3 regions of the Paenibacillus sp. FSL F4-0097 genome follow, and region 2 is predicted to be linked to each of the others. Evidence: riboswitches for the same ligand, from Rfam matches in the RefSeq annotation. Region 2 holds a riboswitch; each other region holds the start of a gene.
The links. Region 2 has a riboswitch for cobalamin ahead of MHH86_RS04495 (DUF4430 domain-containing protein). Riboswitches for the same ligand answer to the same signal wherever they lie in the genome.

Region 1 (4,251 bases), 3.1 Mb from region 2:
GTTTGATAAATATGGCTATTGGACTGTATTGTTTTGTCGGATGGTTCCGCTGGTCCGCAGTCTGATTTCGATTCCGGCGGGAATGTCAGGTATGAAATTTGGAGTATTTATGATCTTCACAACGATTGGCACATTGGGATGGAATTTGCTGCTTGTGCTTATTGGCGCGGCTTTGGGCGAATCCTGGGAAGACATTGCCATGTACATGGATGTGTACTCCAATGTGGTCTATGTACTAATTGCTGGCGGATTAGTTATTCTTGGGTTTCTGTACTTCCGCAAACGCAGCCGGAGAATGAACACTGAGGGCTAAGCGGGTGGAGGACTGATAATAGAAATGACTATTAAAAAGGAGGGAAACACATGGAGCTATTAACGATTATTAAAGCCATTATTTTGGGGCTTGTTGAAGGTTTAACCGAATTTGCTCCAGTATCCTCCACAGGTCATATGATTATTGTTGATGATATGTGGCTGAAATCACAGGAGTTATTTGGACAATATACGGCAAATACCTTCAAAATAGTTATTCAACTGGGTTCTATATTAGCGGTTGTTGTGATTTTTAGAAATCGATTCATTGATCTGTTGGGCTTAAGGCGTTTCAGCCGTAAGCAGTTGGATCCTGTAACAGAGAAGCTACCGCAGTTAGAGCAGGGCGGGCACCTCAAGCTGACACAGGTTCTGGTAGGGTTAGTGCCTGCAGGTGTGTTAGGTGTTCTGTTTAATGATTATATTGATGAGCATTTATTCTCTACCTCAACGGTGTTAATTGGTCTAGTGATCGGGGCTATATTAATGATTATTGCGGATCTGTTTGGGCCGAAGAAGATCAGAACTGAGAGTGTAGATCAGATTACATACAAACAGGCACTTGGTGTAGGTCTTGTACAGTGTTTTTCGTTATGGCCTGGATTTTCACGCTCGGGCTCGACGATTTCTGGTGGCGTAATCCTCGGGATGAGCCATCGTGCCGCTGCTGATTTTACGTTTATTATGGCAGTACCCATCATGGCAGGTGCCAGTCTGTTGTCACTGATGAAGAACTGGCAATATTTCACCATGGACGCGCTGCCGTTTTTTATTGCAGGCTTTATTAGTGCCTTCCTATTTGCGCTGTTATCGATGCGTTTCTTCTTAAAACTGATCAATCGTATCAAGCTCTTACCGTTTGCTATATACCGTATAATTCTTGCTGCTGTAGTATATTTCGTATTTTTCTAAGTCCGTTATAAGGAATCGATATAACAGAAGCCCCAGTAATCTATTGCAGATTGCTGGGGCTTTCACGTATGATGACATCAGATTAAGACACTCAAATGATGAATGATATCGGAGACAGGTGCTGACCGGAAAATAGTAATTCGGTAGGCTTAATAGGGAAATTCGGTTCGAAGCCGATGCGGTCCCGCCACTGTAACGGAAGAATCTCGAGCAACAGAGGTCACTGGCAATTTACTACTGCTGGGAAGACTGCTCAAGATGTTGACGCCGCTAGCCAGGAGACCTGCCTGTTTCAACAGCACTGCTTCACCTACGGAAGATAGGGAGGTGTTAGACGTTAACCATGGGTATATCATGGGCGTCTTTCCCTTTGACTTTTTTAGGGAAGGGCGCTCTTTTTTATAGGAAAGCAAGTAGTTTTGGAGTTTGAAATAAGAGATTGAAGAGGGAGTGTATCGAAATGACGAATAAGGTAAAAGTAAGCAATCTTGGATATCCGAGAATCGGAAAGAACCGCGAATGGAAAAAGGCACTGGAGGCATTCTGGCAGGGGAAAATAAATGAGGAGCAATTCCGCTCCGAAATGGCAGCAATCCAGCTGCAGCATTTGAAGACCCAGCAAGAAGCAGGAATTGAGCTTATTCCGGTAAATGATTTTACATTTTATGATCATGTGTTGGATGCGGCTGTTATGTTTGGAATCGTACCTCCACGGTATGCGTATGATGGCGGCGACATCGGGCTTGATCTTTATTTTGCAATGGCCCGTGGTAATGCTGAGGCTACTGCCTGCGAGATGACCAAATGGTTCAATACGAACTATCACTATATCGTTCCAGAGATCGGCACACAAACACCACGCCTGACTGAAAACAAACCTCTAGCGGCTTATCGTTTTGCTAAATCGCAGGCAGGGATTGAAGGTAAACCGGTACTTTTAGGTCTGTATACCTTCCTTAAGCTGTCCAAAGGTTACGCAGCGGCAGATATCGCCAAGATTGCTGCACGTTTTGTTCCAGTCTATGTTCAACTGCTACAGGAACTGAAGCAAGAAGGGGTAAGCTGGGTACAAATCGATGAGCCAGCGATTGTTACAGGCATAAGTAAAGAAGAATTAACACTGCTTAACTCGATATACACAGACATTGCCGGCTCCGTGCCGGGCTTGAATATTATTTTACAGACGTATTTTGAAGCTGCTGAGCCGCTGGAGGCACTGCTAGAGCTGCCTGTTCAAGGCTTGGGTCTTGACTTTGTGCACGATGGTGGAACGAATCTGGCTTCCATCGAACGTCTTGGCTGGCCGAAGGACAAATGGCTGGGTGCCGGAATTATTGATGGACGGAACATTTGGCGTTCCGATTTAGACGCCAAGCTGCAACTGGTAGAAAAGCTCAGCGTTCATGTACCGCTTGATCGTCTTATTCTTCAGCCTTCTTGCAGTCTGCTGCATGTCCCAGTCACCGTTCAAGGTGAAGTGAAGCTGAAGGCGACAGTTAAGAATGCGTTAGCCTTTGCCGATGAGAAGCTTAAAGAGCTTAGTCTGCTCGGAGCAGCCATCGCAGATAAAGGAGAAGCTTCTCAAGCAGCGCTGGCCGCTAGTCGTGAAGCTATTGCAGCGTTCCGCGCACTACCTGAGCGTGGCCGTAAGGATGTGGCGGAGCAAGTGCTTGCACTTGCAGCTCTACCAGACCAACGCAGTCTGCCTTTTGCTGAGCGCTTAAAGGTGCAGCAAGAGAAATGGCAGCTTCCACTTCTGCCAACCACTACAATTGGTAGCTTTCCGCAGACAGTCGAAGTGCGCCAGGCGAGATTGAAATGGCGTAAAGGGGTCTGGAATCAGGAGCGTTATGATGGATTTGTTCGTGAGCAGATCGCGGATGCAATTACCTTCCAAGAAAAGCTAGGTCTGGATGTTCTGGTCCACGGCGAGTTCGAGCGTACAGATATGGTGGAGTTTTTCGGAGAAAAGCTGGATGGATACTTGTTTACTAGTAATGGCTGGGTTCAATCCTACGGTTCCCGTTGCGTTAAGCCGCCGGTGATCTACGCGGATATTGCATTTATACAGCCTATGACTGTTAAAGAAAGTGTCTATGCACAATCGTTGACGAAGCTTCCGGTTAAAGGAATGTTGACGGGCCCTGTTACTATCCTCAATTGGTCATTTGTACGTGATGATCTCAGCCGGGAAGAGGTAGCCAATCAAATTGCTCTTGCCCTTCGCCATGAAGTAAAAGCGTTGGAAGATGCAGGCATCGAAATGATTCAAGTGGATGAGCCGGCTATTCGTGAAGGACTTCCGCTAAAGGCAGAAGACCGTGAGCATTACCTGAACTGGGCAGTGAAGTCGTTCCGTGTTGCCACGAACCATGTGAAGGCTACGACACAAATTCATACGCATATGTGCTATAGCGAATTTAATGACATGATCGATTCAATATCGGCTATGGATGCTGATGTAATCTCCATTGAGACTTCACGTAGCCATGGTGAGCTGATTATCAGCTTTGAGGAGCAGGCCTATGATAAAGGAATCGGTCTTGGAGTGTACGACATCCATAGCCCGCGGGTTCCAGCTGTCGAAGAAATGACTGCGAATATCGATCGTGCGCTGCGGGTGCTTGACCCTGAACAGTTCTGGATTAATCCGGATTGCGGTCTGAAAACGCGTGGCTGGCAGGAGACAGAGGATGCACTACGTAACATGGTAAGAGCTGCTGCTATTGCGAGGGAAAAGACAGGGGTTATTGCTTCTAAATAGACTTAAATAAATTAGAGCCAGGGTAATTTACCCTGGCTTTTTAGTTCAATTATTTTTTTGTAATCAGCTACTTGATAATAATTCTCAATCTTGTTAGAATGAAAAAGAAAAAGAAGGAACCGTGGAGGGTCCCTTTAGGCATTTACTTATTTACTTTCGAAAGTTTTGCAATCTGTTTCTTCTGCGCGTTTTGGTTCTTGGGAGCTGTGGAAAGCTACGAAGATCGATTCAGCGCTGCATTTGTTCTCTTCTGCCCAGTGGGT
Region 2 (4,251 bases):
ATGTTGTCGATTGGCAGCCGCCACTGGATAGGATTAGCAAGCAGAAAGAGAATGCGCTGCGCGCCGCTTACCGCTGGTTTGGTGAAGAGAAGCCGAATGAGGAGATTTTTGCAGGATTGTCTCCGCAGGAACTAGACGATGTGCAGCTACTGGGTCGTCGTTTGCTAAAAGAGGCGCGTGTTCTGGAACCCTTTGAACGGCTTCCGCTAGCCTTCTACTATACAACTCAGCGTGAAGGGGGTCCGCTGGATTACGATGCGCTTCTGGAGCTGTTAAAGCGTAAAGCCGGTTCCGACAAAGAAATCATCTATCGGTTTTTTGCTTGGTCGCAAGGCAATCCTTTATTTACGGTTTCGAATAAAAAGCTGCAACCGGGTTACCGTAAGGCGATTCTGAAGTATTTCCTAAGCAGTGATCGTGAAGCGTTCAAGAATCGGGAATTCCGAAAGAACTATGTCGCGGCAGCTCGGCCTGCTCTGCAAAATGTGTACAATGAAGCCCGCTCCCAACTGGCTTCCCCGCTGGCGCGCTGGATCAGCCGCAGCCGATTTCGACTCTTAATCTCCGGCTCCATTACGGGTATTCTGGTGATTATTGCAATTATCGTATTCAGTATGCTGCGTCCGGATGATACGAAGACGGCTCTGCCGGGGACAAGCCCTGAGCCGACCCCTGTTCAGAGTGCAGGTAATGAGCTGCCTCCGGCTTCAGTATACTTGAAGGATCAGAGCGACGAAGGAGATAAGGGGAGCAGCATATTGGTGTTCACCTTCGCAAGTGCAGATGACTGTGTGCAGTTTCAACCGACTGAGATTAGTTTAATGTCTTCGTCTACAGAGATAGATAAAAGCTTTAAGGTCGCTGCTACGAATGGCACTTGTCCAGTGCCGTCAACGGATGGGACGGATGAGGGAAACGCCGCTGACGATTCAGATGCCGCTGGCACTACTGGAGGAACAGCAGAAGGTGCAGATGCTCCTAACGCAGTAGCTGATGCTTCTCCGTCTCCTACGCCTTCCTCTGATACTGAGGACAGCACTGGGTTGCCTTCCGCAACAGCTGTGACTGAAGGTGAACAACCATCCTATCAGGTTGAGGTTACATTGGAGCCTGGAGCGACAATTCTAGAGAAAAGTATGATCAAGGCCGGAAGATTTACATTGATCGTAGATCCCGACCCTAATTTTCCACCAGCTTCTGATTCAAGTGCTGAACCCTCCCCAACTGCAAGTCCGGAAGGAACAGCCGAATAACAAGCTTTCTGAACAGCAATACCTACCGGCAGGTGGTGTATTGCTGTTCATTTTTTTGCTGCCCATACTAAGCTTTTCTATAGACATGCTATGTATTAATAGATATGATTATGGATGTCAAAATAAGATACTACATACTGGAAAAGGTGCAGACTCTATCAATCTAGTCGTCTGCTTAAAAGGGAAGTCCGGTGCATGAGTCCGGCGTGGTCCCGCCACTGTATGTGCGGAGCGTTTCTTCTATAAGCCACTGCCCTGAAGGTAGGGTGGGAAGGTGAAGAACAGCGATGAAGCATTAGCCAGGAGACCTGCCTTTTTTGTGAGCGTTTCTATTCTTCGTGGGGTAAGAATGTGGAACATATACAGATGGACTATCGGCAGGAAGCAAGCGCCGGAGCCTCGATTTGTAATCTTCCCTGACCGCCCTCCAAAGGGGCGGTCTTTATGTTATGCGTCTTATTCCCAGCAGTACCCATTCTTATACAGAAAGAGGTTAAACAATGAAGAAAATCATGTCTTCCAAGTTTGTAGCACTTGGGCTGGCCTTATTCATGGTCATTTCAATTCTAGGAACATCTCTTGCTCCGGCAGGACAAATATTTGCAGAAGCGAGCGCTGGCTCCGGTCTGGAAGCAACTGCTGCGGAGCGGATTAATGTTGCGGATGCGACTTATGCGGCTGCAGAATATCTCTTGAAAGGTGGCGTGCAATCGGATTGGCAAGCTATTGGATTAGCGCAAGCAGGATATAAGCTGCCAGCCAGTTACCATTCAGAGCTTGAGAAAAAAGTAAAGGATGCAGCTGGCAATTTCGCCAATGTAACCGATTATGCTCGAATCGTGCTCGCAGTGAGAGCGATTGGTGCAGATCCTACTAGCTTTGCTGGTAACGGAACGACTCCTGGCTATAATCTGATTGAGAAAATTTATAATAACAGCAAGCTCAGTGAACAGACGCTAAATAATCCGGTATATGCCTTACTTGCGCTGGATTCTGGTAAATATAATATCCCAAGTGACGCGAAATGGACGGCGGATAAGCTCCTTACGGAGATTCTCTCCAAACAGAATCCGGATGGGGGCTTTGCATTAACCTCGGGCGCAAGTGAGTCTGATATGACAGCGATAACCTTGACGGCTCTGGCGGCACATAAAAATAATCCTGAAGCCTACTTAGCAGGGCTACAAGCCGTAGCTTGGTTATCTGCAGCTCAAGATAGCCATGGGGGTTACGGTGACAGTGCTGAAAGTAGCGCACAAGCAATCCTTGGACTCACATCCTTCGGAGTTGATCCTAGTGGATTAGAATACACCAAAAACAAAGTGGATCTAATGGAGAACCTGCTTAGCTATCGTCTAGCTGATGGTAGCTTCACCCATAGCCGTGGTGGAAGCAGTAATGTTCTGGCGACAGAGCAAGGACTTCAGGCGCTGGTTGCGTATAATTTGCTGTATAAAGGAAGCAACAGTAAGCTATACGATTTTTCCAAATCCTCCGTTCAGAGCTCACTCATCTACGCTCCTGTAACGATTGAGGGACCACGGGCCACGTTGGCACAAGGGTACGCCTATGCTGGCAACGCACTTGGAGCGTTAGAGAAGCTGGCGCTTCAAACGAACTTGCCGATCACGAATCCTTCGGGCAGTTATGTGACTGGCATCGGAAGTATTGCTGCTGGAAGCTTTGGTGGTTATGACGGATGGATGTATGTTGTATCACGTGACGGAAAATGGATTAATCCCGATGTAGGCATGAGTGATTTTGTACTTAAAGATTCAGATCAGGTACTGGTTTATTATGCCGGAGATGACACTAAACTTGTGGATTCCGTTACCCTTTCCAAAGCAAATCTTAAAGAGGGCGATTCTTTTAACGTCATTGTAACTAGTAAGACGTGGAAATGGGACGCTGCTACGAACACTTCCTCTCCTGTAACTGCAAAAGCTGCGGGTGTTCAGGTCCAAATTGGAGCTCAGACGGTAACGACGAATGCTAAAGGTGAGGCCGTATTCTCAGGAAATGTGCCCGCAGGTGACTATACACTGACTGTAACTGGCTACCGCGAAGGTAAAGCGCCAACGGTTGCTAAATATACAAAAGCTATAAAGGTAATTTCTAAGAATGTAACAGCTTCACTTACCGTTGAAGGCCCGGAAGGATTGATTAGTGAAGGGACTTTAAAAGCCTCCAATGCTCTTGAAGCGTTGCAGCAACTAGGGTCTACCGATGATTTTAAAGTAGATATCACCAAATCGTCTTATGGCAACTTTGTATCAGGTATCCATGGAGTTTCGCAAGGTACTTACGACGGATGGTGGAGCTTCGTAGTATCACGCGGCGGGGAGTGGATATATCCAAGTGTGGGTATGGATGCGTTCGAACTACAGGAATCCGATCGTGTGCTTGTCTATTATGCAGGTGAAAATACACAGGTTATAGATTCTGTGGCGCTTTCCCCAACGCAGCCAAAAGCTAATGAAGCTTTTACCGTAAAGGTTTCTCAGAAAAAGTGGGTGTGGAATCAGGACAGTTTCACTTCTGATCCGGTTACCTCACCAGCAGCAGGTGTGCAGGTTTCGATTGGTGATAAGAAGGTAATCACGAATGAACAAGGTGTAGCTGTTGTTGATGGGGGTCTCCCGGCAAATAGCTATACAATGACTGTTACCGGCTATGCTAAAGACAGCGTACCGAGCGTAGCGCGTTATACTCAGTCTCTGACTGTTGGATCGTCTGTTATTGCTCCAGCTAAAGCTACCGCTACCCTTTCAGTGATTGGAGATAGCCGGAAGGGAACCATCCTAGCCAGTACAACAGTAGCTCTAAAAGAGGGCGAAACGGCTTATAGCTTACTAGTCAGTCAATTAGGCACTAAGGTAGTATCATCCGGCAACGCTGGAAGCATCTACGTGAAGTCTATTGACGGGTTGGCTGAATTTGATGAAGGCCCAAGCAGCGGATGGAAGTATAAAACGAACCGGGATGCTGATCCAAGCAT
Region 3 (4,251 bases), 520 kb from region 2:
TCGAAGTATACAGGGATGTGAAAAGAGTTCGTATAATATTCACGGTCGGTTACGCCCGGAATGGAACCCAGTACCTTGCGATCAACTTTTGTGAATTTACCGGACAAACCTTCTGCTGGAGTTGCGAACAGAGTGATGTTGAGATCCAGTTCCTCACTTTTCCGATCGCAATAGTCCCGCATATGACGCACAATAGCCAGCGCCTTGGCATGAACTTCCATATCCTCGCCATGGTGTTTGCCGTACATAGCTTTCATACATTCCGCCATACCGATGAAGCCAAGAGACAGACTGCCATGCTTTAGCAGATCGCCTACAGTGTCATCAGGTGCAAGATGCTCGCCGCCTTCCCAGACGCCTTCTCGCATCATGAAATCGGAAGCTTTAGCTTTTTGTGCGGTTTGAATGTGGAACCGATGAAGAAGTCCTTCCAGCGCAATATCCATATAATGATTTAGATCTTCATAGAAGCCAGCTTCGTCTGCGATGGTACGTCTGCCTGTTACTGTGCCGTGTGCCAGACCTAGCCGAACCAGATTCAGTGTATTAAAGGAAAGGTTGCCCTTTCCAGAGCAATGATTACGACCAAAACGGTCACCGAGCACTCGGGTTCGGCAGCCCATTGTAGCGAACTCCGTATCAGGATCACTTGGATCATAATACTGCAAGTTGAGCGGAGCGTCCAGATTAGCGAAGTTTGGATATAGTCTGCGCGCAGAACATTCAGCCGCTTTTAGGAACAGTTCATAGTTAGGATCGCCTTGTTGTTGATTGATTCCTTGCTTGCATTTGAAGATTTGAATCGGGAACACTGGTGTTTCTCCGCTGCCAAGTCCGTTCATAGTTGCTGTTAGCAGAGAACTGATCACAAGCTGACCTTCTGGTGAAGTACAAGTACCGTAGTTGATGCTGGTAAACGGTATTTGTCCACCGGATCGGCTGGACATGGTATTCAGATTATGTACCATACTTTCAGCCGCTTGCAGGGTTTCGATTTCGGTTTCCTTTAGTGCAAAACGGAACGCTCTTGGATATAACTCCGCCAGATCGGTCCGGCTCATCGTAATCTCGCCCAAAGATTCATCAGCTTGTCCTTCTTCAAAATAATCCAGACCCTTGCGGAACAGCTTGGCGAAGGATTTGGTTACATAAGGTGCCAGATCATAGTCGAGTTTATTGGCGGATACACCACCATATTGAGCATTTTGCTGGGATTGGAAAATAATCGCTACCAGAGACATAGCAGTCATTATTGAGTTCGGAGGACGAACGCTGCCGTTGCCGGTATTGAAACCTTCACGGAGAAGTTTATCAAACGGGATAAAAATACAGTTCGTCGTTCCAATCGCGTATTGATCCAGATCATGCACATAGACGACATTGTCATCAATAGCCTGCACTAGCTGCGGCGGCATCGTAAAATTGCGGGCGTACCATTTTGAATATTCACTGCCGAACTTGCTCATTTTACCGGAGAAACTCTCTCCATTCAAATTGGCATTCTCGCGCAATAGGTCCATATCCCGACTGTCGATAATATCCCGGCCTAAATCAATGAGCTCTTCTAAAAGAACTTCCCGTGCATTTTCTACTCCATTAAATTGTCTCTCCAACAACGTCATTGTACAGCTCTCCTCTCAGTATAAAAGAAAAACATCTATCATCAAATCCATATATCCATAGGAAGTTGGACTGCCATAAGCAGTCGTATATTTGTTCTGATTACATAAAAAAAGCATCCCCTACCCGAGGATGGCAGAAAATGCCCGATGCGTTATGTAAATATCCACACGGATATTTGCAGAGGTCTCTACGTAGATGACCGCATGCGGACACCATCCCTGTTCCTCGCAGGCATCAATAGTTGGTGTCGTCGAAACAGGTAGGTCTCCTGGCTTCCGTGGGATCTCTCGGCGCCTTCCCAAGGGTGTTCCTAACCCTCAGTGGCATCTGCCGGGAGATGTGGATTCTCAAGCTTCCCAGAAGCTTAAGAAGGCCATCCGGTTACAGTGGCGGGACCGCAGCGGATTCTCACCGCGCTTCCCTATTAAGCTCTAAATCCGGTTAAGGATCAAAGCGCCTGTCTCCACTATATTTTGTTGTCGTTAGATAAAAATAACCCAAGATGTTGTGTTTGTAAACAGTTTTTTAGAAAACCCGCGCGGGGAGCGGGTTCTTTAAAAGTACTCCACAAATGATCCACAGGCTGTCCATAAGTAATCCACAATTGATCCACAGGGAGATGCGAAATGATTCATAAATTGTCCGAAAAGATGCCACAAAGAGTCCATAAATATAGTGCAGATGACCCTAGAATTTGCGCATGAGAAAATACTCTTAGCCCAAAGTCATATTTTGGAGTAATCAGAAGAAATAGAAGAGATAAGGGAGGATAATCTTGCTTAGTTTGTGACAGAGCGGTGGAATTGTTACAATGGAAGAAGATAGGTACTATAAAATTTCGAGGAGGTATTCTCATGCCTATTGCTGAAGTTACAGTTATTCCAATTGGAACAGGCAGTACCAGTCTTAGCAGCTATGTTGCGGATATGCAGCGGGTGCTGAAGACAGTAGAAGGGATTACATATGAACTTACGTCCATGGGGACGATCATCGAAGGGCCTCTGCAACGCATTTTTGCCGCGGTAGAAGCTTTGCATGAGTCTCCTTTTGCCGCAGGTGCAGAACGTGTCTCTACCTCACTTAAAATAGACGACCGCCGCGATAAACCCTCCACTAGCCGTGGAAAGTTAGAGTCTGTGGAGCGTAAGCTACAGGTGGATTAGCAGTTTAGGAGGGCGGAAAACAGGGAGAAATAGGCTTGCGTTTCTGGCTGAAAGTTGTATAATATTTTTTGTTTGACAGAAAAATCAGCTTTAAGCTGGTGTAGCTCAGGGGTAGAGCAACGCACTCGTAATGCGTAGGCCGGGGGTTCAATTCCCTTCACCAGCATCCCAAAAAACCATACGTGGCGCGGATTTCCGAGGTTTCGGGACCGCGTCATTTTTCATTAAATCCCCTGGCTTCTAACATTCTTCTAAAAGATAAGACATGGCGAAATCGCTAATGAAAACGGTATGACTAGTGGTCACTGTCGAGCAGATGGAAGGCGTGTCGCAAGCTGACAGCAGTCAGAATGAAGGATGGTGGAGGAGGAGCAGCATAAGCTGCTTTTCTCTTGCGGGGGCAGATTGGTTAGATGGTAATTACTATAAAAATAAAAAAAGACACCACAAGGTGTCTTAGTACAGATACTTTTCGCTCGAATTTCACGAGCTCGTCAGTGAACTGAGTTCATAAGCAAGACTGGCTACGGCTAACAGATGAAGAGATAAAGTAATATCAATGTTAAAATGTGCGGTAATATTAATTTTCATAGATAACCACGCTCCTAAAGTATAAATACACATAAAGAAAACTTTATAAAGCGCTTGGCCTGCCATCATCAGTGCCAGGTAGCCATCCTGTACAGACGCCTTAGCGTTTCGACAGTAACATTATACTTAATATTTTGTGTTTTGCAAACCAAAGCCCCCTTAAGACTGAAATAATGAGCAATGTGACAATTATGTCATTCTGAATTGAATATTGTTAGGTTAATCGATGGGGAAGTTTACGTGTCTCCCTTATACTGGAAATTAAATGATTTTATTTCCGAAAGGGGACAATCCACTGATGACTGACGTAATTAAAGCAATAATACTTGGCATAATAGAGGGCTTAACTGAATTTTTACCAGTATCATCTACTGGACACCTTATTTTAGCAGGCGATTTGCTTAGCTTTGAGGGAGATGCTGCAATAACTTTTAAAATTGTTATTCAGTTGGGTGCAGTGATGGCAGTTCTAATTCTTTATTGGAAAAGGTATTTGGAAATTGGGGTTAATATGATTAGAATGGATTTTTCCAAAAGCAAAGGATTAAATGTCATTCATATGATTTTGGCTATGTTACCAGCATTAATCCTATATCTTCTCTTCAAGGACACAATAAAAAGCCAATTATTTGGTCCAACCCCTGTTTTGATCGGTCTAGTTGTTGGTGGGGTGTTGATGATCATTGCAGCGCGGAATAGGCGGACTGAAACCGCTGATACTATCGATGGGATTAATTATAAACAGGCTTTCGGAATTGGTCTGTTCCAATGCTTGGCGTTATGGCCGGGATTTTCGAGATCAGGTTCGACAATTTCAGGTGGCCTGTTGCTTGGCACTAGCCAAAAAGCCGCCGCAGATTTTACATTCCTTATT

Region 1: it holds a riboswitch for cobalamin, as region 2 does, so the genes downstream of both, metE (5-methyltetrahydropteroyltriglutamate--homocysteine S-methyltransferase) here and MHH86_RS04495 (DUF4430 domain-containing protein) in region 2, are expected to answer to the same signal.
Region 3: it holds a riboswitch for cobalamin, as region 2 does, so the genes downstream of both, MHH86_RS02315 (anaerobic ribonucleoside triphosphate reductase) here and MHH86_RS04495 (DUF4430 domain-containing protein) in region 2, are expected to answer to the same signal.

What each region holds. Positions count from the first base shown of each region.
Region 1 is NZ_CP151965.1:4,908,167-4,912,417, reverse strand. It holds gene MHH86_RS22105 (DedA family protein) at 1-313, shown strand, start outside; gene MHH86_RS22100 (undecaprenyl-diphosphate phosphatase) at 364-1,224, shown strand; cobalamin riboswitch at 1,324-1,530, shown strand; gene metE (5-methyltetrahydropteroyltriglutamate--homocysteine S-methyltransferase) at 1,685-3,988, shown strand; gene MHH86_RS22090 (DUF1540 domain-containing protein) at 4,135-4,251, opposite strand, start outside.
Region 2 is NZ_CP151965.1:1,041,134-1,045,384, forward strand. It holds gene MHH86_RS04490 (glycosyltransferase) at 1-1,253, shown strand, start outside; cobalamin riboswitch at 1,381-1,584, shown strand; gene MHH86_RS04495 (DUF4430 domain-containing protein) at 1,754-4,251, shown strand, end outside.
Region 3 is NZ_CP151965.1:524,734-528,984, forward strand. It holds gene MHH86_RS02315 (anaerobic ribonucleoside triphosphate reductase) at 1-1,622, opposite strand, end outside; cobalamin riboswitch at 1,864-2,099, opposite strand; gene MHH86_RS02320 (MTH1187 family thiamine-binding protein) at 2,478-2,786, shown strand; tRNA gene MHH86_RS02325 (tRNA-Thr) at 2,881-2,952, shown strand; gene MHH86_RS02330 (undecaprenyl-diphosphate phosphatase) at 3,676-4,251, shown strand, end outside.